One region of the Streptomyces violaceoruber genome, then DNA from elsewhere that is predicted to be linked to it. Evidence: riboswitches for the same ligand, from Rfam matches in the RefSeq annotation. Region 1 holds a riboswitch; each other region holds the start of a gene.

Region 1 (5,545 bases):
GAACACCGCCCCGGGCATCCTCCGCCCCCAGTGCTGCACCACCAGGAACAGCAGCCACGGCCACAGCAGGGACGCAAGCGCCAGCAGCACCGCCGCCAGGAGCGTCCAGCCGAGCAGCGAGAACCGCGTGCCGAGCACGGTCGTCGCGGCGACGGCGGTGAGTGCCCCCGGCGTCCCCGCCCGCTTCACCCACTGGGCGTGGTCGGCCAGCAGCAGGTAGACGAAGTTCGCCGCCAGTATCAGCCAGGCGGCGCAGGCCAGGGCGAGGGTGATCCGCGACAGGACCTCGCGGCCCGTCAGATGGAGGGCGACCGACACGATGCCGGTCGCCATCACCGCGGCCCCGGCCGCCGGTGGACGCTGCGCCCACCAGGTGCGCAGCGCGGAGGGATGGGTGGCCGATGACATGCGCCCGATGCTAAGTACCTCGCCGATCAGGCCGGGCGCACCACGCTGTAGATCGAGGACTCGCCGTCGTAGAAGATCGACTCCTCGCGGACGTACGCGCCCGGCTTCGGGGCGTGGATCATCATGCCGTCGCCGATGTACAGGCCGACGTGGCTGATGTCGTCGTAGAAGAAGACCAGGTCACCGGGTTGCGCCTGGGAGACGGAGACGGTCGTCCCGGCGTTGACCTGGTCGTAGGTGACGCGCGGCAGCGTCACGCCGGCGGCCTTCCAGGCGGCCTGGGTGAGGCCCGAGCAGTCGTAGGAGCCGGGGCCCGTGGCGCCCCAGACGTACGGCTTGCCGATCTGGGCGCGGGCGAAGGCGATCGCCTTCTCGGCCTTGGTGCCGGTCGAGGTGCCCGGCGTCGACGAGCCCGAGGAGTCCGACGAACCGGTGCCGCCGGAGGTCCCCGAGGATCCGGAGCCGCTCTCCTGCTGCTGTGCGGCCTCCTCCCGCCGCTTGCGCTCCGCGTCCTCCTGCGCCGCCTGCTGCTTCGCCAGCTCGGCGGCCTTGCGCTCGGCCTCCTCCTGCTTCTTCCTCTCGATCGCCGCGAGCCGGGCCTTCTCCTCGGCGGTCAGTTCCGAAAGCAGCTCCCGCGCGGTGGCGAGCTTCTTCTGGACGGTCGACTTGGCCGTCTTCAGGTCGGTCTGCGAGTCGGTGAGCGTTTCGAGGCTCTCGGTGGCCTCCCGGCGCTTCTTCATCGTCTCGGACTGCTGGGTGACGTAGTCGTCGACGGCGGTCTTCTGCCGGCCGGTGAGCCGGTTCATCAGCTGGTTCTGGTCGAAGTAGTCCTGCGGCGAGTCCGCGAGCAGCAGCGTCGCGGTCTCCGGGACCGAGGCGCCCGTGCGGTACTGGGCGGAGGCGAAGGAACCCAGCTCCTCGCGCGCGTCGTTGAGCTTCTGGGTGCGCTGGGCGACGTCGTCGAGGAGGGTGTCGACCTTCTTGCGCTGCTTGGTGGTCTTCTCCTTGGCCGCGTTGTACTTCTCGGTCGCCGACCCGGCCTGGCGGTACAGGTCGTCGACCTTCTTCTCGACCTCCTCCAGGGTCGGCCGGTCGTCCGACGGCGTGGCGTTCGCCGTCTGGGACAGCAGGGCGACGGAGGTGAGGGCCGCGGTGGCGAGGGCCGGGGTCCGGATGCCCGCGACGCGGGGACCGGTGGGACGCGACTTGCGGTGCGACGCCAAGGAGGCGACTCCTTCCAGTGCTCCGCCTACCGGGTTAGCTGTCGGGTTCGGGCGGTGTGGCGCGGAAGGTTTGCCCTACGGCGGACCGTCCTCGCGTCGAGGGCGGTGAGGCCGATTCACCCCAAAGTTCTCGGTTGGGTCCCCGGCTCCGGTGCCGTGCGGGCAGGCCGGACTCGGCGGAGGCCGCGCGGCCCGGCGAGGTTCGCCGGAGGGGGTCGAGCGGCCTGCCCCGCACCGTAGCCAACTCGTGTGGCCGCTGTGAAGGTTGGTGGGTGATATGCCCGATACATTTTCGTGACCTTTCGTTCGGGTGCCTCCGGGGTGGTCGCGGGCGTCACTCTTCGTGGTTCCGCTGGTCGCAGGGCGTGTCCACGCCGGGGATGGTGGGCATTTTCCGGGGTGGCACCGGGTTGTCGGTGGGGCGCCCTAGACTCGGAGAGCGATGAGCAACCTCTTTGACGACAGCTTCCTGGCGAGCCTCCAGACCCCCCGGGGTCACGAGGAGGAACCCCCGCCGCCGCCCGAGGACGATCACGGACCGGAGCCGGTTCCGCACGATCTGTTCGGCGGGAAGTTCGACGCGCCCCCGCAGCGGGACACCCACTACCGGGACGGCGCCCCGCGGCCCGCCCTGGACGCCGCCGCGCTCCTGGAGGGGCTGAACGAGAACCAGCGGGCCGCCGTCGTCCACTCCGGCTCCCCGCTGCTCATCGTGGCCGGCGCCGGCTCCGGCAAGACCCGCGTCCTCACCCACCGCATCGCCCACCTGCTGGCCGAGCGGAACGTCCACCCGGGCCAGATCCTCGCGATCACCTTCACCAACAAGGCCGCGGGCGAGATGAAGGAGCGCGTCGAGCAGCTCGTCGGCCCGCGCGCCAACGCGATGTGGGTGATGACCTTCCACAGCGCGTGTGTGCGCATCCTGCGCCGCGAGTCGAAGAAGCTCGGCTTCACCTCGTCGTTCTCGATCTACGACGCCGCCGACTCCAAGCGGCTCATGGCGCTGGTCTGCCGCGACCTGGACCTGGACCCCAAGCGCTTCCCGCCCAAGTCCTTCAGCGCGAAGATCAGCAACCTGAAGAACGAGCTGATCGACGAGGAGGACTTCGCCGCCCAGGCCGCCGACGGTTTCGAGAAGACCCTCGCCCAGGCCTACGCCATGTACCAGTCGCGGCTGCGCGAGGCCAACGCCCTCGACTTCGACGACCTGATCATGACGACGGTCAACCTGCTGCGCGCCTTCCCGGACGTCGCCGAGCACTACCGCCGCCGCTTCCGGCACGTCCTGGTCGACGAGTACCAGGACACCAACCACGCCCAGTACGCCCTGGTGCGCGAGCTGGTCGGCGTGCCCTCGGAGCACCCCGTCGACGTGCCGCCGGAGGCCGAGGTGCCGCCCGCCGAGCTGTGCGTGGTGGGCGACGCCGACCAGTCGATCTACGCCTTCCGCGGCGCCACCATCCGCAACATCCTCCAGTTCGAGGAGGACTACCCGGACGCGACGACGATCCTGCTGGAGCAGAACTACCGCTCCACCCAGACCATCCTCAGCGCCGCCAACGCGGTCATCGAGCGCAACGAGTCCCGCCGCCCCAAGAACCTGTGGACCAACCAGGGCAGCGGCGCGCAGATCACCGGGTACGTCGCCGACACCGAGCACGACGAGGCGCAGTTCGTCGCCGACGAGATAGACCGCCTCACCGACGCGGGCGAGGCCAAGGCCGGCGACGTCGCCGTCTTCTACCGGACCAACGCCCAGTCCCGTGTCTTCGAAGAGGTCTTCATCCGCACCGGCCTGCCCTACAAGGTCGTCGGCGGCGTCCGCTTCTACGAGCGCAAGGAGGTCCGGGACGTCCTGGCCTACCTGCGGGTGCTGGCCAACCCGGAGGACTCGGTGCCGCTGCGCCGCATCCTCAACGTCCCCAAGCGCGGCATCGGCGACCGCGCGGAGGCGATGATCGACGCCCTCTCCCAGCGCGAGAAGATCAGCTTCCCGCAGGCGCTCAGGCGCGTCGACGAGGCGTACGGCATGGCCGCGCGCTCCGCGAACGCCGTCAAGCGGTTCAACACGCTCATGGAGGACCTGCGCACGATCGTCGAGTCCGGCGCCGGACCGGCGACCGTCCTGGAGGCCATCCTCGAACGCACCGGCTACCTCGCCGAGTTGCAGGCCTCCACCGATCCCCAGGACGAGACCCGCATCGAGAACCTCCAGGAACTCGCGGCCGTCGCCCTGGAGTTCGAGCAGGAGCGGGCCGAGGGCGAGGAGGCCGGGACGCTGGCCGACTTCCTGGAGAAGGTCGCGCTCGTCGCCGACTCCGACCAGATCCCGGACGAGGAGGACGGCGACGGCGTCGTCACCCTGATGACCCTGCACACCGCCAAGGGCCTGGAGTTCCCGGTCGTCTTCCTCACCGGCATGGAGGACGGCGTCTTCCCGCACATGCGCGCCCTCGGCCAGGCCAAGGAGCTGGAGGAGGAGCGGCGGCTCGCCTACGTCGGCATCACGCGCGCCCGCGAGCGGCTCTACCTGACCCGGTCGACGCTGCGCAGCGCCTGGGGCCAGCCGTCGTACAACCCGCCCTCGCGGTTCCTGGAGGAGATCCCGGCCCCGCACCTGGAATGGAAGCGGACCGGGGCGAACGGTCCCGCGCCTTCCGCTCCGGTCTCGGGCGTGGCCGCCTCGCTGTCGTCGTCCCGGTCGCGGTCCCGGTCCTCGGCGTCGGGTGCGTCCGGCTTCGCCACGGGCAGGTCGGCCGGCGCCGAGCAGCCCACGGTCTCGCTGGCGGTCGGCGACCGCGTCACGCACGACCAGTTCGGGCTCGGCACGGTGGTCGGCGTCAAGGGCACCGGTTCGAACGCGGAGGCGACGATCGACTTCGGGGACACCAAGCCGAAGCGGCTGCTGCTGCGGTACGCGCCGGTGGAGAAGCTCTGAGGACGGTTCGACGGGCGCGGCGCGGTCCCGGACGGTCGTCCGGGACCGGTCCGGGGACGGACCCGGCGATCTGCTGAGACGTTACGGCGTCACGTCGGGTTGAGACCGTGGCTGCGCAGCCACGGGAGCGGGTCGATCGACGAGCCGCCCGCAGGGCGCACCTCGAAGTGCAGGTGCGGGCCGGTGGAGTTGCCCGAGTCGCCGGAGTACGCGATCGCGTCGCCCGCCTTCACGGTGGTGCCGGAGGGAACCTGGTAGCTGGAGAGGTGGCAGTACCACGTCTCCGTGCCGTCCTTCGCGGTCACGATCATCATGTTGCCGTACGCGCTGTTGAACTGCGTCCGCACGGTACCGTCGGTCGCCGCCATCACCGTCGTTCCCTGGAGCACGGGGAAGTCGATACCGGTGTGCGAGGACATCCAGTTGATGCCGGCCTGACCGTAGTACGCGCTGAGGCCATGCTGCTTCACCGGGAGCGCGAACTTGGGGCGCAGTCGTTCCTTGCGGGCCGCTTCCTGCGCCGCCCGCTTCTTCTCGGCGTCCTGCTCGGCCTTGAGGTCGATGCGCTCCTGCGTCCGGCTGGCCCGGTCGGCGAAGTCGTCGGCCCCGGCGGCCAGGCTGGTGAGCTGGGTGTCCAGCTTGTTGTTGGCGGCGGACGGTTTCACCGGCGCCGCCTCGGCGTTGCCCGGGTCCGGTGCGGACGCCGCGGTCTCCGTGCCCTCGTCGCCGGTCAGGCTGCCGACGGAGGCGGCCGCGATACCGGCGACGCTCATCACGCAGGCCGACGGCACGGCGATGGTCAGCAACGCGGAGCGCTTGGCGGGCTGGCGGCGACGGGAGCGCGCCCCGGCGCGGGAGCCGGCGCGGGCGACCGGGATCCGCGCGGCCGGCGCGGCCTCTTCCTGGTCGTCCAGCAGAGCGGTCACGGCGGGGAGTTCACCCGTGGCGGCCAACTCCTCCCCGTACGGGGAGGGTT
Region 2 (5,545 bases), 2.4 Mb from region 1:
ATGGACCGCGTGCAGGTCCACTCGGCGAGCTTCGGGTCCAACGCACAGGCCATGGCCGCCGGGCTCGCGGTGCTGTCGGTGATGGAGAACGAGGAGATCGTCGCGAACGCCGCGGCGGTGGGGGAGCGGCTGAAGTCCCGGCTTGCGGAGCTGGTGGACCGCTACGAGCTGCTCGCCGACGTCCGGGGCCGCGGACTGATGATCGGCATCGAGTTCGGCCGGCCCAGGTCCCTGAAGCTGCGCAGCCGCTGGACGATGCTACAGGCGGCGCGGAAGGGACTGTTCGCGCAGATGGTGGTCGTGCCGCTGCTGCAACGGCACCGGATCCTGACCCAGGTGTCCGGCGACCACCTGGAGGTGATCAAGCTGATCCCGCCGCTGATCGTCGACACCGACGACGCCGACCGGTTCGTCGACGCCTTCACGGAGGTGATGGAGGACGCGCACCATGGCGGTGGCCTGATGTGGGACTTCGGGAAGACCCTGGTCAAGCAGGCGGTGGCCAACCGCTGAGCGCACCCTCCGGGTCTTTTGCCTCTGAGGCAAGGAATTTGCCTGGCGGGCAAGATTCGGGCTGAATGGAGGCATGAGCTCCTCCGAGACCGGCCCCGCCGAGGGGGCGGTCGCCGCCGTCGCGCCCCAGCTGCGTGAGCTGCGGCGGCGGGCCGCCCTCACCCTGGAGGCCGCCGCCCGCGCCGCAGGGCTCTCGCCCGCCCACCTCTCCCGCCTGGAGACCGGGCAGCGCCAGCCCTCGCTGCCGATGCTGCTCTCCCTCGCCCGGGTCTACGGTACGACCGTCGCCGAGCTGCTGGGCGAGTCGGCCGCGGACCGGGACGCCGTCGTGCGCGCCGCCGACATGGAACCCACCGCCGCGGGCGGCTGGACGTACTGGCGGGCCGGAGCGCCGGGCTGCGGCATGCAGGCCCTGCGCGTCCAGGTTCCGTACGGCTCCCAGGGCGACGTCGTGCGGGTGCACCCCGGCGAGGAGTGGCTGCACGTCCTGCGGGGCCGGCTGCGACTGCGCCTCGGGGACACCGAGCACCGGCTCACCGCGGGGGACAGCGCCCACTTCGACTCGATGACCCCGCACCGGATCGCCGCGCAGGACCCCGACGGGGTCGAGCTGCTGTTCGTCCACACCCTGCTGCAGAGCCCGACGGCCGCCCTGTGCCTCGGCCCGACCCCTGGAGAGACGCCATGAGCACCATGCAGGAGAAGTTCCCGCGCGCCCTGTGGGTGCGGCTGATCGTCTACATCGCCCTGGGGCACGTCTTCGGCGGCTTCCTCTACCTGCTGTTCGAGGTGGGCGCCAAGTAGCGCCGGGCGCGGGCGGGTGGGTCAGTCCAGCATCCGCTCGCGCAGCCGCTCCCGGGTCGCGGGAGTGAGGCGCAGGCCCTGCTCCAGATAGGCGTCGACGCCGCCCCACGTCTCCTCGACGGTCTCGAAGGCCGCCGCCAGGTACTCGGCGCGCGCGTCGAACAGAGGGCTGAGCAGCTCCATGACCTCGGGGGAGTAGGCCGAGGCCGCGGAACCGCTGCGGCGCACCTTGTAGCGGCGGTGCGCGGCGTTCGACTTCAGGTAGTCCTCGACGACGGCCTCGCGCTCGACACCCAGGGCGAGCAGCGTGACGGCGATCGACAGGCCCGCGCGGTCCTTTCCGGCGGCGCAGTGCATCAGGGCCGGGACGCTGTCCTCGGCGAGCGCGTGCAGGATGCGGGAGTGCTCCGCGGTGCGCTCCGTGACGATCGCGCGGTAGGAGCCGATCATCCGGTCCGCGGCCTTGCCGTCGGCCAGGATCTCGCGCAGCTGGTCGAGGTCGCCGTCACGGACCATCTTCCAGAACTCGGCGCCGTCGGCCGGGTCGCTCAGCGGCAGGTTCACATTGCGCACGCCCGGCAGGTCGACGTCCGGGCCCTCGAGCTTCTGGTCGGCCGCGTTGCGGAAGTCGAAGATCGTGTGCAGGCCCAGCGAGGCCAGGAACGCGGCGTCCTCCCCGGTGGCGTGAGCCAGGTGACCGCTGCGGAACAGCACCCCCTGCCGCACCCGCCGCCCGTCCACGGTCGGCAGTCCGCCCACGTCCCGGAAGTTGCGCACGCCGGTCAGCTCGGGTTCGGTCGACGGGACCTGCTGCGTCACGGGGGCTCCTCCCACTCCGCCCCGCCGCCGCTGCTCGCCGGCGGGCTCCACCCGACGATACGGCATCACCCGGGCGCGAAATGGAGCCCCGAGGGATATTCCGGGCCGATTAGAGCCTTCTGTCCGAATTGGTGGCTTAATAACAACTGGCCCTGAAATGGCGGAGGGTGAAGGTGAGGCGCGTGAGCAGCGTCATATCCGTGACCGTGCGTTGCCCGTCATGTTCACGTAATTCAACTGTTTCTCAAGGGGCTTTAAGCAAAAGCGCGCGACGGAAATCGACGCAGGGTTACCGGATATTCCCGTAAAGGATCAATCGGAACACCTGCCGGGGGAACCCTTCGCTTGTCCCTGTGCGTCTTGGTCCCTTACGTTCACCACCGATCCGGACGGACGCCTAATCCTGCCGCCGACCGGAGCCCGCACTCATCGACCACCCGTACACGGCAGGAGCGGGGGACCCACAGGTAGAACTGCCTGTTCCGGTTCCCGGAACGGCTTGGGGTAAAGCCGCGCTCCGGCGCGGCCGGGCATCTCCAGCCCGCACCCGACAGCTCACCTCGCAGGCGCCGGAGAGGAATTCACCATGCCCGCGAAGGGTAAGCACCGCCGTACCAGGGCCATGCGCCTGACCCGCACCATCGCCGTCGCCGGGACCGGTGGCGCCGCGCTCGCGCTCCCGCTGATGGGTGCCGCCGCCGCCAACGCCGCTCCCGCGCACTCCGTTTCCGAGCAGGCCGTGCAGTCCGTTCCGGCGTCCGCCAAGAAGGCCGCCGCCGAGAAGAACTCCGACTCGCGCACCTACACCGTGAAGAGCGGCGACTACCTCTCGAAGATCGCCGACGAGCAGGACGTCGACGGCGGCTGGAAGAAGCTCTACGCGGACAACCGCGAGGCCGTCGGTTCCGACCCGTCGCTGATCCACCCCGGTCTCAAGCTCTCGATCGACGGCCAGGCCGCCAAGCCGTCGGCGCCGTCCTCCGCGCAGTCGCAGAAGCCCGCGCAGAAGTCCGCCGAGAAGCCTGCGGAGAAGACCGCCGCGAAGCCGGCCCAGAAGTCGACGGACGCCGAGAAGGCCTCCTCCTCGGACACCGGCAGCCAGTCCACGGGCACCACCAGCGGCTACACCTCCCCCGTCGCGGGCGGCACCGTCGGCACCCCGTACCACCAGTCCGGCAGCATGTGGTCCAGCGGCTACCACACCGGCACCGACTTCGTCGTCCCGACCGGCACCTCCCTCAAGGCCGTCGGCGCGGGCACCGTCGTCTCCGCCGGCTGGGGCGGCGCGTACGGCAACCAGGTCGTCATCCAGCTCGCCGACGGCCACTACGCCCAGTACGCCCACCTCTCCTCGCTCTCCGTCTCCACCGGTCAGTCGGTGACGGCGGGTCAGCAGGTCGGCCTCTCGGGTGCCACCGGCAACGTGACCGGCCCGCACCTGCACTTCGAGATCCGCACCACGCCGGACTACGGCTCGGACATCGACCCGCTGGCGTTCCTGCGCTCGCACGGCGTCTCCGTCTGACGACCGGTTCCGCGCGGCCCCCGCGCACCGAAGGCCGGACCCCGATCCCCGGGTCCGGCCTTCGGCGTGTCCGGACCCGGTGCGCGCGCCGTACAGGCCCCTCGCCGTATTCCGGAATTGACGAATACTTTAGGCGTGGCCTTTCTCACCGCCCGTCAATCCCTTCCTACGGTCGCGTAGGTCACATTCCAAGGTGAATCATGGGCCGATGTGGCAGACGATTCGAAGAGTGACAGCAGAGCAGTGATCGGGTCGTACGTGGCGGTGGGGGACAGCTTCACCGAGGGCGTCGGCGACCCCGGCCCCGACGGGGCGTTCGTCGGCTGGGCCGACCGGCTCGCCGTACTGCTCGCGGACCGGCGCCCCGAGGGCGACTTCACGTACACGAACCTCGCCGTGCGCGGCAGGCTCCTCGACCAGATCGTGGCGGAACAGGTCCCGCGGGTCGTCGGACTCGCGCCCGACCTCGTCTCGTTCGCGGCGGGCGGCAACGACATCATCCGGCCCGGCACCGATCCCGACGAGGTCGCCGAGCGGTTCGAGCTGGCGGTGGCCGCGCTGACCGCCGCGGCCGGAACCGTCCTGGTAACCACCGGGTTCGACACCCGGGGGGTACCCGTCCTCAAGCACCTGCGCGGCAAGATCGCCACGTACAACGGGCACGTCCGCGCCATCGCCGACCGCTACGGCTGCCCGGTCCTCGACCTGTGGTCGCTGCGGAGCGTCCAGGACCGCAGGGCGTGGGACGCCGACCGGCTGCACCTGTCGCCGGAGGGGCACACCCGGGTGGCGCTGCGCGCGGGGCAGGCCCTGGGCCTGCGCGTCCCGGCCGACCCTGACCAGCCCTGGCCGCCCCTGCCGCCGCGCGGCACGCTCGACGTCCGGCGCGACGACGTGCACTGGGCGCGCGAGTACCTGGTGCCGTGGATCGGGCGCCGGCTGCGGGGCGAGTCGTCGGGCGACCACGTGACGGCCAAGGGGACGCTGTCGCCGGACGCCATCAAGACGCGGATCGCCGCGGTGGCCTGACGCGGAGGCCGGTGCGGTCCCGGCGCACCGGCGGGCCGGCGTCCCGAGGGGCCGGTATCCCGAGGGGCCGGTGTCCGGGACGGGCCGGCGTCCGGACGGGCGCTAGCGCCGCGTCGGTGTCAACGCCGCCCGCTCCAGGCCCAGTTCCCGGGCCAGGGCGTCGTCCACCCACTCCTGCGCCCGGGCCCGCGACACCGTGCCCGTGTACGAGGTGAGCTGCACCGCCAGCCCGTCCAGCAACGCCGTCAGCCGCAGGGCCGCGGCGTCCGGCTCGGCGCAGGAGAACTCACCGGCGGCCACGCCCTCGGCGATGACCTCGGCGATCGCCGCCTTCCACTGGCGGTCCAGCTCGCGGGTGACCTCCCGCAGCGCGGGCTCGCGCGGCGCCGCCGCCCAGCCCTCGATCCACAGCCGCCAGCCCTTGGCCGGCCCGGTCGGCGCGTACCACCGCACGGCCGCCCGCAGCCGGCGCAGCGCCGACGTGCGACGGGCGAGCAGCCCCCGCAGCTGGGCGAGGTCGTCCTCGGCGGCACGCGTGAACGCGGCGGCGACCAGGCGCTCCTTCGTGGAGAAGTGGTAGAGCACCAGGGCGTTGCTGACGCCGAGCGCCGCGGCCACGTCGGCGATCCGCAACGCCGCCACGCCCCGCGCCGATATCTGCTCGATGGCGGCGCCCAGCAGCTCCTCGCGCCGCTCCGCCACGCTCAACCGCACTCTCCCCACGCACGTCACCCTATACAGGCGCCACGACGTGCGCCGACGCCCTGCCCGGTCGCTGCGGACCGGGGAACACGGATGTCACATCCGTCGTTCGAGGTGGCGTAGGACGAGACGACCATAATGAGAGCCTGAACC
Region 3 (5,545 bases), 1.1 Mb from region 1:
TTGCCCAGCGAGCCGAAGTTGCCGTGGCCGTCCACCAGGGGCACGCGCATCGAGAACGACTGGGCCATGCGGACCAGGGCGTCGTAGATCGACGCGTCGCCGTGCGGATGCAGCTTGCCCATGACCTCGCCGACGACGCGGGCGCACTTCACGTAGCCGCGCTCGGGCCGCAGGCCCATCTCGTTCATCTGGTAGACGATGCGCCGGTGCACCGGCTTGAGGCCGTCGCGGGCGTCCGGCAGCGCACGGGAGTAGATGACCGAGTACGCGTACTCGAGGAAGGAGCCCTGCATCTCGTCGACGACGTCGATGTCGAGGATCCTCTCCTCGTACGAGTCGTCGGGCGGCGGGGTCTTCGTACTACGGCGGGCCATCGCTGCCGGCTCCTTGCTGAAGCGTGAACGGTGATCTGACGCCGTCCATTGTGGACTGCGGCACTGACAGCCACCGACCAGGACCCGTCACGGGCTGCCGGCCCGGCGCTGCCCGCAGGGTACGCCCTCGTCCCGGGGTGCCGTCCCCGCAGCCGTCTCCGGCGGCCCGTCAACCGCGTTCTCGCTCTCGGCGTACGAGGGCCGGGAACTCCACCGGCCGCCCGCACGCTTGCATACAGTGGCGGGACCGGCGGAATTCCGCAGTTCCGCCCATGGATTCCACCCGGTGGTTCACCCAGTGACTCCACCAGGATCTCGCGATCGAAGGGACGTACATGCCCATGGGTCACACGGCCACAGCCCAGGCAGGCTCCGGCGGCCTGACAGCGACCGAGCACCGCCTGGCCAACGGCCTGCGCGTGGTGCTCTCCGAGGACCACCTGACCCCGGTCGCGGCGGTGTGCCTCTGGTACGACGTCGGCTCGCGCCACGAGGTCAAGGGGCGCACCGGACTGGCTCACCTTTTCGAGCACCTCATGTTCCAGGGCTCCGCCCAGGTCAAGGGCAACGGCCACTTCGAGCTGGTGCAGGGCGCCGGCGGCTCGCTCAACGGCACCACCAGTTTCGAGCGGACCAACTACTTCGAGACCATGCCCGCCCACCAGCTGGAGCTCGCCCTCTGGCTGGAGGCCGACCGCATGGGCTCCCTGCTCGCCGCCCTGGACGACGAGTCGATGGAGAACCAGCGGGACGTCGTCAAGAACGAACGCCGCCAGCGCTACGACAACGTCCCCTACGGCACCGCCTTCGAGAAGCTGACCGCCCTCGCCTACCCGGAGGGCCACCCCTACCACCACACGCCGATCGGCTCGATGGCCGACCTGGACGCGGCGACCCTGGAGGACGCGCGCGCGTTCTTCCGCACCTACTACGCGCCGAACAACGCGGTGCTCTCGGTCGTCGGCGACATCGACCCCGAGCAGACGCTCGCGTGGATCGAGAAGTACTTCGGCTCCATCGCCTCGCACGACGGCAAGCAGCCGCCGCGGGACGGCGCGCTGCCCGACGTCATGGGCGGGGAACTGCGGGAGGTCGTCGAGGAGGAGGTCCCGGCCCGCGCCCTGATGGCGGCCTACCGCCTGCCGGAGGACGGCACGCGCGCGTGCGACGCGGCCGACCTGGCCCTGACCGTCCTGGGCGGCGGCGAGTCGTCCCGCCTGTACAACCGCCTCGTCCGCCGCGACCGCACCGCCGTCGCCGCCGGGTTCGGCCTGCTTCGGCTCGCCGGGGCACCCTCCCTGGGCTGGCTGGACGTGAAGACGTCCGGCGACGTGGAGGTGCCGGTCATCGAGACGGCCATCGACGAGGAGCTGGCCCGGTTCGCCGACGAGGGCCCCACGGCCGAGGAGATGGAGCGCGCCCAGGCCCAGCTGGAGCGCGAGTGGCTGGACCGCCTGGGCACGGTCGCCGGCCGCGCCGACGAACTGTGCCGGTACGCGGTCCTGTTCGGCGACCCGCAGCTCGCCCTCACCGCCGTGCAGCGCGTGCTCGAGGTGACGGCCGAGGAGGTCCAGGAGGTCGCCAAGGCCCGCCTGCGCCCCGACAACCGCGCGGTGCTCGTCTACGAGCCCACCGCCTCCGCCGACGAGACCGACGCCAGCGACGAGAACGAGGAGGCGGCCAAGTGACCGAGCTCGCCACCATGGAATTCCACGCCCAGCCGCAGGCCGGCGAGCCCAAGCCCTGGGCGTTCCCCGCTCCCGAGCGCGGCAGCCTCGACAACGGCCTCACCGTGCTGCGCTGCCACCGCCCCGGCCAGCAGGTCGTCGCCGTCGAGGTGCTCCTCGACGCCCCCCTGGACGCCGAGCCGGCCGGTCTCGACGGTGTCGCCACCATCATGGCGCGCGCCTTCTCCGAGGGCACCGACAAGCACTCCGCCGAGGACTTCGCCGCGGAGCTGGAGCGCTGCGGCGCCACCCTGGACGCGCACGCCGACCACCCCGGCGTCCGGCTGAGCCTGGAGGTGCCCGCCTCGCGCCTCGGCAAGGCACTCGGCCTGCTCGCCGACGCCCTCAGGGCGCCCGCCTTCGCGGACGGCGAGGTCGAACGACTGGTGCGCAACCGGCTCGACGAGATCCCGCACGAGCTGGCCAACCCCTCCCGGCGTGCCGCCAAGGAACTCTCCAAGGAGCTGTTCCCGGCCGACGCGCGCATGTCGCGCCCGCGCCAGGGCACCGAGGAGACGGTCGAGGCCATCGACTCGGCGGCCGTACGCGCCTTCTACGAGCGGCACGTCCGCCCCGCCACGGCCACCGCGGTGGTCGTCGGCGACCTCACCGGCGTCGACCTGGACGCGCTGCTCGCCGACACCCTGGGCGCGTGGACCGGCTCGGCCGCCGAGCCGCGTCCGGTGCCCCCGGTGACCGCCGACGACCGGGGCCGGGTCGTCATCGTGGACCGTCCCGGCGCCGTCCAGACGCAGCTGCTGATCGGCCGCACCGGCGCCGACCGGCACGACCGCGTGTGGCCCGCGCAGGTGCTCGGCACCTACTGCCTGGGCGGCACCCTCACCTCGCGCCTGGACCGCGTCCTGCGCGAGGAGAAGGGCTACACCTACGGTGTGCGGGCGTTCGGCCAGGTCCTGCGCTCCGCGCCGGACGGCACGGGCGCCGCCATGCTCGCCATCAGCGGATCCGTCGACACCCCCAACACCGGTCCCGCCCTGGAGGACCTGTGGACGGTGCTGCGCAAGCTGGCGGCGGAGGGGCTCACCGACGCCGAGCGCGACGTGGCCGTGCAGAACCTGGTGGGCGTGGCGCCGCTGAAGTACGAGACGGCGGCGGCCGTGGCGAGCACGCTGGCCGACCAGGTCGAGCAGCACCTGCCCGACGACTTCCAGGCCACGCTCTACCGTCAACTGGCCGCCACGGGCACCGTGGAGGCCACCGCGGCGGTCGTGAACGCCTTCCCGGTGGACCGTCTCGTGACGGTCCTCGTCGGCGACGCGGCGCAGATCAAGGAGCCCGTCGAGGCCCTCGGCATCGGCGAAGTCACCGTGGTGGCGGCCGAGTAGCGGCACGCGCGCGCGGCGGCCCCGGTGACCGGTGTGTCACCGGGGCCGCCGTTTGTCCGGATTGGGGGAGTGGTTGCCCGTCTGCCCTGTGGCGTGCGCTACAAAAAGCCTGTTGCGTTTGAGGATTGAACGCAGCCGCGTTTAGCGTCGTCCGGGCTGTTCGTCAGGCAGTGCGCCGCACCCGCGGCACCGGACAGCCATCGCCGAGTCCCCGTACGGCGCGAGCCAGGGGAGCCGGGGACCCATCGCAGTCCCTGGGGTGAATCGGACGCCCGCGCGCACCGCGAGGGGGTCCGTAGGAGACCTTCCACCTCCGAACCCGTCAGCTAACCCGGTAGGCGAGAGGGAAGGAAAGGACAAGCCTCTACATGGCGTTCACGCGCGCCACCGGGAAGCACCGCCGTCCCGGCCGGGTGCACCGCACCACCGTCCGCGCGGCGGGAGTCGCGGCACTCGCCACCACCGGTGTGGTCGGCACCCTCGCGGCTCCGGCGCTCGCCGCCGAGCCCGAGGCGGAACAGACCGGGCTCACCCCGGTCGTCACCATCGGCGACTCCATAGCCGACGAGATCGACGCCCAGGCCCTCGCCCAGAAGCAGGCGGCCGCGGACGCCGCCGCCCGCGAGGCGGCTCGGGAGGCGGCCCGCGAGCGGGCGGCCGAGGCGGCCAAGGAGGCGCGCGAGGCCAAGGAGCGCGCCGCGCGGGAGGCGGAGCGCGAGCGCCTCAACACCTTCGTCGCACCGATCACCGCCTCGTACGTCTCGACCGCCTACCAGGCCGGCAGCTCCCTGTGGTCCTCGGGCAGCCACACCGGCATCGACTTCCACGCCTCCAGCGGCACGTCCGTGCACTCCGTGGGTGTCGGCACCGTCGTCGAGGCCGGCTGGGGCGGCGCGTACGGCAACCAGGTCGTGATCAGGATGCACGACGGCACGTACACCCAGTACGGGCACCTGTCGTCCATCGGCGTCTCGGTCGGCCAGTCGGTCGAGCCCGGCCAGCAGATCGGCGTCTCGGGTGCCACCGGCAACGTCACCGGACCGCACCTGCACTTCGAGGCCCGTACGAGCCCCGAGTACGGCTCGGACATGGACCCCGTCGCCTATCTCCGCTCCCACGGAGTGAACGTCTGACGAAAAAGCCCCGGCTTCCCGGGTCGGGGCTTTTTGTATTCCATGCCGGCTTGATTGGCCTAGAGTCGCTGAAAGCGCGTCCATCGTCGACGTTTCTGGGGATCAAGGCGGAGGTCGGTCATGCGTATTCCGGCACATTCGGTGTGCACGGCGATTCGGGACGACATCGTGACCGGCGTCCACGGGCGCGGGAGCCGGCTCACCGAGGAGCTCCTCGCCCGCCGCTACGGCGTCTCCCGCGTCCCCGTCCGAGAGGCCCTGCGCACGCTGGAGGCGGAGGGCTTCGTGGTCACCCGGCGGCACGCGGGCGCGTGCGTCGCGGAACCGACCCGGCGGGAGGCCGCCGATCTGCTGGAGACCCGCACGCTCCTCGAGCCGCTCGGTGCCTCCCGGGCCGCGCGGCGGCGCACCGACGCCCACCTCAAGGTGCTGCGCGGCCTGGTCAGGCTGGGGCAGGAACGGGCCGGGCGGGGCACCGTGGACGAGCTGCGCTCCCTGGGCGGCTGGTTCCACGAGACCCTCGCCAGGGCGGCGGACAGCCCCTCCCTGACCGCGCTGCTGACCCAGCTCCGCCACAAGATCGCCTGGATGTACGTCGTGGAGGCACCGGTCGGACCGGTGGAGCACTGGGCGGAGCACGCGGCGATCGCCGACGCCGTGGCCCGGGGCGACGCCGAACGCGCGCGGGCGCTCATGACCCGGCACATCGAGCGGTCGGCGCCCGGGTACCGGCTCCGGTTCGCCGCCGGCGGCGCGGCGACGGAGCGTGTGAGGAATACGCAACATTCCGTAAACACCGCGAGCCCGCTCCGGTAACACAGGTTCCGTATACAAAGGCGGGGGAATTCCGGCGGCTATTTCTGCCGCCCCGAATGTGTGGAAGCGGAAGCGGAAGCGGAAGCGGAAAAGGCGAAAGGCCCGTCCGGTGGTCCCGGCGGGCCTTTCGGTGCTGCTGTCCCGTCCGT
Region 4 (5,545 bases), 1.7 Mb from region 1:
GATACGGGGACGTACGTACGACGCTGCCTTCTACCGGGCCGTCAGCCCTTGAAGCGGGGGAAGGCGCTGCGGCCGGCGTACACCGCGGCGTCGTCGAGGATCTCCTCGATGCGCAGCAGCTGGTTGTACTTGGCGACGCGCTCGGAGCGGGCCGGGGCGCCGGTCTTGATCTGGCCGCAGTTGGTGGCGACGGCCAGGTCGGCGATGGTGACGTCCTCGGTCTCGCCGGAGCGGTGGGACATCATGCACTTGAAGCCGTTGCGCTGGGCCAGCTCGACGGCGTCCAGAGTCTCGGTCAGCGAACCGATCTGGTTGACCTTGACGAGCAGGGCGTTGGCCGAGTTCTCCTCGATGCCGCGGGCCAGGCGCTCCGGGTTGGTGACGAACAGGTCGTCGCCGACCAGCTGCACCTTGTCGCCGAGCTTGGCGGTGATGGTGTTCCAGCCGTCCCAGTCGTCCTCGAACAGCGGGTCCTCGATGGAGACCAGCGGGTACGCCTCGACCAGCTCGGCGTAGTACTCGGTCATCTCGGCGGCGGAGCGGTTCTTGCCCTCGAAGGCGTAGGAGCCGTCCTTGTAGAACTCGGACGCGGCGACGTCGAGCGCGAGGGCGATCTGCTCGCCGGGGGTGTAGCCGGCCTCCTTGATCGCCTCGAGGATGAGGTCGAGGGCCTCGCGGTTGGAGCCCAGGTTCGGGGCGAAGCCGCCCTCGTCGCCGAGGCCGGTGGCCAGGCCCTTGTTCTTCAGGACCTTCTTGAGGGTGTGGTAGACCTCGGCGCCCCAGCGCAGCGCCTCGGAGAAGGACTCCGCGCCGATCGGGGCGATCATGAACTCCTGGATGTCCACGTTGGAGTCGGCGTGCGAGCCGCCGTTCAGGATGTTCATCATCGGCACCGGCAGCAGGTGCGCGTTCGGGCCGCCCAGGTAGCGGAAGAGCGGCAGGTCGCTGGCCTCGGAGGCGGCGTGGGCGACGGCGAGGGAGACGCCGAGGATGGCGTTGGCGCCGAGCGAGCCCTTGTTGTCGGTGGCGTCCAGGTCGAACATGGCCTGGTCGATCAGGCGCTGCTCGGTGGCGTCGTAGCCGACCAGCTCCGGGCCGATCTGCTCGATGACGGCCAGCACGGCCTTCTCGACGCCCTTGCCGAGGTAACGGCTCGGGTCGCCGTCACGCAGCTCGATGGCCTCGAAGGCACCGGTGGAGGCGCCGGACGGAACGGCGGCACGACCCGTGCTGCCGTCGTCGAGGCCGACCTCGACCTCGACCGTGGGGTTGCCTCGGGAGTCCAGGATTTCCCGGGCTACGACGACGTCGATGGACGGCACGAGCATCTCCTTCTTCAATGTGACGCTTCACTGTGACGCTTCACGGTGGCGCTTCGGTCTGCCGCGGTCCCGCGGGACCGCGACGGCTCTGCGGGACCGAGCCTAACCGGCTCCGGGCGATCGGCCAGCCGATCGCCCACCCGCTGGACAGAACCGAGAGTAAATTGTTTCCGAACGGAACAAAGGCGGAACATGAAAAGTCCCGCCCCGGTGCGTACGGGGGAACACGCACCGGGGCGGGAGTCACGGGACCGCCGCCGCTTACTTCAGGTGCAGCTGCTGGCCCGGGTAGATCAGGTCGGCGTCGTCGACGATGTCGTCGTTCAGCTTGAACAGCTTCGCCCAGCCGCCCTTGACGTCGTGCTCCTCGGCGATCGAGCTGAGGGTGTCGCCCTTGACGACCTTGTACTCGCCGTCGCCCTTCTCGACCTTCTTGCCGGTCGGGGTGGTGACGGTCTTCTTCTTCGCGGCGGGCTTCTCGGCCTTCGGCTCGGCGGCCGGGCGCTCGGCGGAGCGGGAGGCCTTCTGCTCGGTGGAGCGCTCGGCGGTGGAGCCGCTGCTCTGGCTCTGCGAGCCCTCGGAGCTGCCGGAGCCGCTGCCCTCGGAGCCGCCACCGGTGTAGGCGGCGCCCGACAGGCCGGTGCCGCAGACCGGCCAGGCACCCTTGCCCTGGCCCGCGAGCACCTTCTCGGCGATCTGGATCTGCTGGGACTTGCTCGCCTGGTCGGCGGTGGAGGCGTACTGGGTACCGCCGTAGGCGGCCCAGGTGGAGGCGGAGAACTGCAGACCGCCGTAGTAACCGTTGCCGGTGTTGATGGACCAGTTGCCGCCGGACTCGCACTGGGCAACGGCGTCCCACTCGGACGCGGTGGCGGCGGAGGCGTTGCCGGCCGCCATCAGCGGGGCGGCGACGGCGGCACCGGTGACGCCGGCGACGGCGATGACACGGGTGGCCTTGGACGGACGACGGTGCTTGCCCTTGCCGGAAAACAGCATGGTTGATCCCCTCACCGACGCCTGCGAGGTGAGCTGTCGGGTTCGGGCCGGTTGAGTTGCCCGGCCGGGTTCCTCGCGGAACTCGGCTCCACCCCTAGCCGCTCCGGCTCAACTGCCCGGTGCGGCACTTACCTTGGGTCCCCCGCTCCTGCCTTCGGCGCTTGACGCGACGACTGTTCCCGTACGGCCGCTGGCAGGATTCGGCGTTGCGGCTGTCGGGGCCCGCGGTGGCGAGCGGTCATGACCGTAGACACGCGCTCCGCGGATTTTCAAAGACGATCACGGCTTCTGAGACCTATCTCTCACGAGATCCAAAAGGGACATACGGTCTCTAACCGTGACGCGAACTCCCTCTACTTTTCGCCCGATTCGCCCGTGACCGTGAGCGTCTGACCGGGCAGGATGTGGTCGGGGTCGGCACCGACGACGGTCTCGTTGTCGGCGTAGAGCGCGTGCCACCCGCCGTCGACGTCAAGGGAGTCGGCGATGGCCCAGAGACTGTCGCCGGTGCGGACGACGTAACGCCCGTCCCCGGCCTCTCGCTCGCCACCGTCGCGCGAGGCGTGGCGGCCCGACGCCGGGTCCGTACGGCCCTCTCCCGTCGCACCCTCGTCCGCGCTGCCGCCGCGGTGCTTGCCGGAGCCGGACGAGCCCTCGGTGCCCTGCGGTTCGGCACTGCCGGAGGGGTCGGATTCGGTGGAAGTGTCCGGCTTGGCGGATTGGCCCGCACCGTCGGACGAGTCGCCCGACGCGCCGCTCGAACCGTCGGACGGGGCGTCAGACGACGACGGCGAAGAAGAGGGCGAAGGGGACGAAGAGGATGCTCCGGACGTCGACTCCGGCGTCTCGGACGAGCCGGACGACTCGGATGACTGGGACGACTCGGGCGTTTCGGTGGTCGCGGGCGATTCGGACGACTTGGTGGTGTCCTGCTCCCCCGAGGCGTCCGAACCTTCCGACGCCCCGTCACCGGCCGCGCCGGAGCCGTCGCCCGTGCCCCCGGAGCCGTTGCCCAGGCCGGCGAGCAGACCGCAGGTCGGCCAGGCGGCGATGCCCTGCGACGCGTGTATCTTCTCGGCGATTCTTATCTGCTGGGAGCGACTGGCCTGGTCGGCGCTGGGAGCGTAGTCCAGACCGCCGTACTGCTCCCAGGCATCCTGGGACAGCTGCAGGCCGCCGTAGTACCCGTTGCCGCTGTTCTGGCTCCAGGCGCCGCCGGTCTCGCACTCGGCGACCTGGTCCCAGTTCGTGGAGTCGGCCGCGTGGGCGCCGGTGGCGCCGAGCAGCGGGATCGCGATGGCGGAGCCGGTCACTCCGGCGGCGACGACCAGTGCGGGTGCCTGGCGGGGGCGGCGGTGACGACCGTTCCCGGAGAGCATGCGACGACCTTTCACAAGACGACGGGGACCACGCGGCGGTTGACGCTCGACACCACGTTGATCCGTGAACGTATAGGGAGATCATCGCTTGTCACAAGTTCATGCCGCGCAGATCACGTGAAGATCACAGAGTTGAGCGCGTGTCACTTTTGCGTCGGCGACGGACCGTTGCCGGCCGATGACGCGGGCGGTGTGAACGAGACGGGCAAGGTGCGCAGACCTCGCATGATGAGGCCGCCGCGCCACCGGAGTTCGGCCGGGTCAGCGGCGAGGCGGAGGTCCGGCAGCCGGGTCAGCAGCGTGGCCAGCGCCGTCTGCCCCTCCAGCCGGGCGAGCGGGGCGCCGAGGCAGTAGTGGATGCCGTGGCCGTACCCGAGGTGCTGGCTGTCGCGGCGGGCGAGGTCCAGGGTGTCCGGGTCGGTGAACCGCTCCGGGTCCCGGTCGGCGGCGGCCAGCACGACGAGGACCGGGTCGCCGGCCGCGACGTCCTGGCCGCCGATGGTCAGCGGCCGGGTGGCGAAGCGCCAGGTGGCCAGCTCCACCGGGCCGTCGTACCGCAGGAGTTCCTCGACGCCGGTCTCCAGCAGGCCGCGCTCCCCGGCGGCCAGCGAGGTCTGCAGCCGCTCCCGCTGCTCGGGATGGGTGAGCAGGGCGTACGTGCCGTTGCCCACGAGGTTGACCGTGGTCTCGAACCCTGCGAAGAGCAGGATGAAGGCCATGGCCGCGGCCTCGTTCTCGGTGAGGTGCTCACCGTGGTCGGAGGCGCGGATCAGGCCGGAGATGAGGTCCTCGCCGGGGGCGGGCTCGGGTGGCAGCGCGGCGCGCTTGCGGTGGATGAGGTCGGCGAGGTAGCCGCGCATCTTCTTCACCGACCGGGCTACGCCGCCGCGCGGACCCCCTTGGTGACGGATCATCATGCCCGCCCAGTCCCGGAAGTCGTCCTGGTCCTCGCGGGGGACGCCGAGCAGGTCGCAGATGGCGTAGATGGGCAGCGGGAAGGCGAAATCGTGGATCAGGTCGGCGGAGCCGGTGTCCGCGAACCGGTCGATGAGACCGTCGGCCAGCTCCTGCACCCGGGGCGCGAACTCGGCCACGCGGCGCGGTGTGAACGCCTTGCTGACCAGCCGCCGCAGCCTGGTGTGGTCGGGCGGGTCGATATTGAGCAGATGGGTCATCAGCTCGGCCTTGCGCTCCCCCGGGATGCCGGTCTTGCCCTTGGCGTGCGCGGGCTCGTCGTGGTGGGCCGGGTTCTTGGACAGCCGCGGGTCGGCGAGCGCCTGTTTCGCGTCGGCGTACCGGGTGACCAGCCACGCCTCCACTCCGCTGGGCAACCGGGTGCGGTGCACGGGGGCGTGCTCGCGCAGCCACGCGTAGGCGGGGTACGGATCGCTCGCGAACTCCCAGCTGAACAGCTCGGGGACCGGGGCGGAAGAGCTGCCGGTCATCCCTCGACCGCCCGGATCGCGTCCCGGTAGGTGCGGGCCGCCGCTCTCAGGGCCGCCTCGGGGTCGGTGCCCTCGGACTCGGCTCGGGCGGCGAGGGCGAGCAGGTCGTAGCCGATGCCCTCGCCGGCGGGGAGCGGGACGTCGAGGCCCGCGGTGCGGACGCGGGAGTGGAGCTTGGCGGCGAGGGCCAGGCCGGGCTGGCCGAGGGGGACGCCCTCGGTGACCGAGGTGCGCTGCTTCTCGGCGGCCTTGGTGCGCAGCCAGTGGGCGCGGACCTCCTCGGGGGTGTCGGCCGTCTCGTCGCCGAAGACGTGCGGATGGCGGTGGACGAGCTTGTCGACGATGGTGCCGGCCACGTCGTCCACGGAGAACGGGGCGTCGGGGTCCTCCTCGGCGATGCGGG

Evidence for each region. Region 1 has a riboswitch for cyclic di-AMP ahead of R2E43_RS14545 (C40 family peptidase). Riboswitches for the same ligand answer to the same signal wherever they lie in the genome.
Region 2: it holds a riboswitch for cyclic di-AMP, as region 1 does, so the genes downstream of both, R2E43_RS04580 (M23 family metallopeptidase) here and R2E43_RS14545 (C40 family peptidase) in region 1, are expected to answer to the same signal.
Region 3: it holds a riboswitch for cyclic di-AMP, as region 1 does, so the genes downstream of both, R2E43_RS09425 (M23 family metallopeptidase) here and R2E43_RS14545 (C40 family peptidase) in region 1, are expected to answer to the same signal.
Region 4: it holds a riboswitch for cyclic di-AMP, as region 1 does, so the genes downstream of both, rpfA (resuscitation-promoting factor protein RpfA) here and R2E43_RS14545 (C40 family peptidase) in region 1, are expected to answer to the same signal.

What each region holds. Positions count from the first base shown of each region.
Region 1 covers NZ_CP137734.1:3,325,332-3,330,876, reverse strand. Annotated here, with positions in the region: gene R2E43_RS14550 (tellurite resistance/C4-dicarboxylate transporter family protein) at 1-408, opposite strand, end outside; gene R2E43_RS14545 (C40 family peptidase) at 435-1,631, opposite strand; cyclic di-AMP (ydaO/yuaA leader) riboswitch at 1,638-1,820, opposite strand; gene pcrA (DNA helicase PcrA) at 2,074-4,569, shown strand; gene R2E43_RS14535 (peptidoglycan DD-metalloendopeptidase family protein) at 4,659-5,545, opposite strand, start outside.
Region 2 covers NZ_CP137734.1:968,601-974,145, reverse strand. Annotated here, with positions in the region: gene R2E43_RS04600 (aspartate aminotransferase family protein) at 1-513, shown strand, start outside; gene R2E43_RS04595 (helix-turn-helix domain-containing protein) at 587-1,201, shown strand; gene R2E43_RS04590 (DUF6126 family protein) at 1,198-1,317, shown strand; gene R2E43_RS04585 (tyrosine-protein phosphatase) at 1,339-2,136, opposite strand; cyclic di-AMP (ydaO/yuaA leader) riboswitch at 2,561-2,720, shown strand; gene R2E43_RS04580 (M23 family metallopeptidase) at 2,723-3,661, shown strand; gene R2E43_RS04575 (SGNH/GDSL hydrolase family protein) at 3,905-4,690, shown strand; gene R2E43_RS04570 (TetR/AcrR family transcriptional regulator) at 4,793-5,413, opposite strand.
Region 3 covers NZ_CP137734.1:2,180,788-2,186,332, reverse strand. Annotated here, with positions in the region: gene R2E43_RS09440 (DNA gyrase/topoisomerase IV subunit A) at 1-374, opposite strand, end outside; gene R2E43_RS09435 (M16 family metallopeptidase) at 710-2,062, shown strand; gene R2E43_RS09430 (M16 family metallopeptidase) at 2,059-3,447, shown strand; cyclic di-AMP (ydaO/yuaA leader) riboswitch at 3,639-3,803, shown strand; gene R2E43_RS09425 (M23 family metallopeptidase) at 3,816-4,580, shown strand; gene R2E43_RS09420 (GntR family transcriptional regulator) at 4,701-5,396, shown strand; gene R2E43_RS09415 (HPr family phosphocarrier protein) at 5,545-5,545, opposite strand, start outside.
Region 4 covers NZ_CP137734.1:5,062,374-5,067,918, reverse strand. Annotated here, with positions in the region: gene eno (phosphopyruvate hydratase) at 42-1,322, opposite strand; gene rpfA (resuscitation-promoting factor protein RpfA) at 1,584-2,318, opposite strand; cyclic di-AMP (ydaO/yuaA leader) riboswitch at 2,322-2,488, opposite strand; gene rpfC (resuscitation-promoting factor protein RpfC) at 2,672-3,697, opposite strand; gene R2E43_RS22675 (cytochrome P450 family protein) at 3,841-5,142, opposite strand; gene R2E43_RS22670 (nucleoside triphosphate pyrophosphohydrolase) at 5,139-5,545, opposite strand, start outside.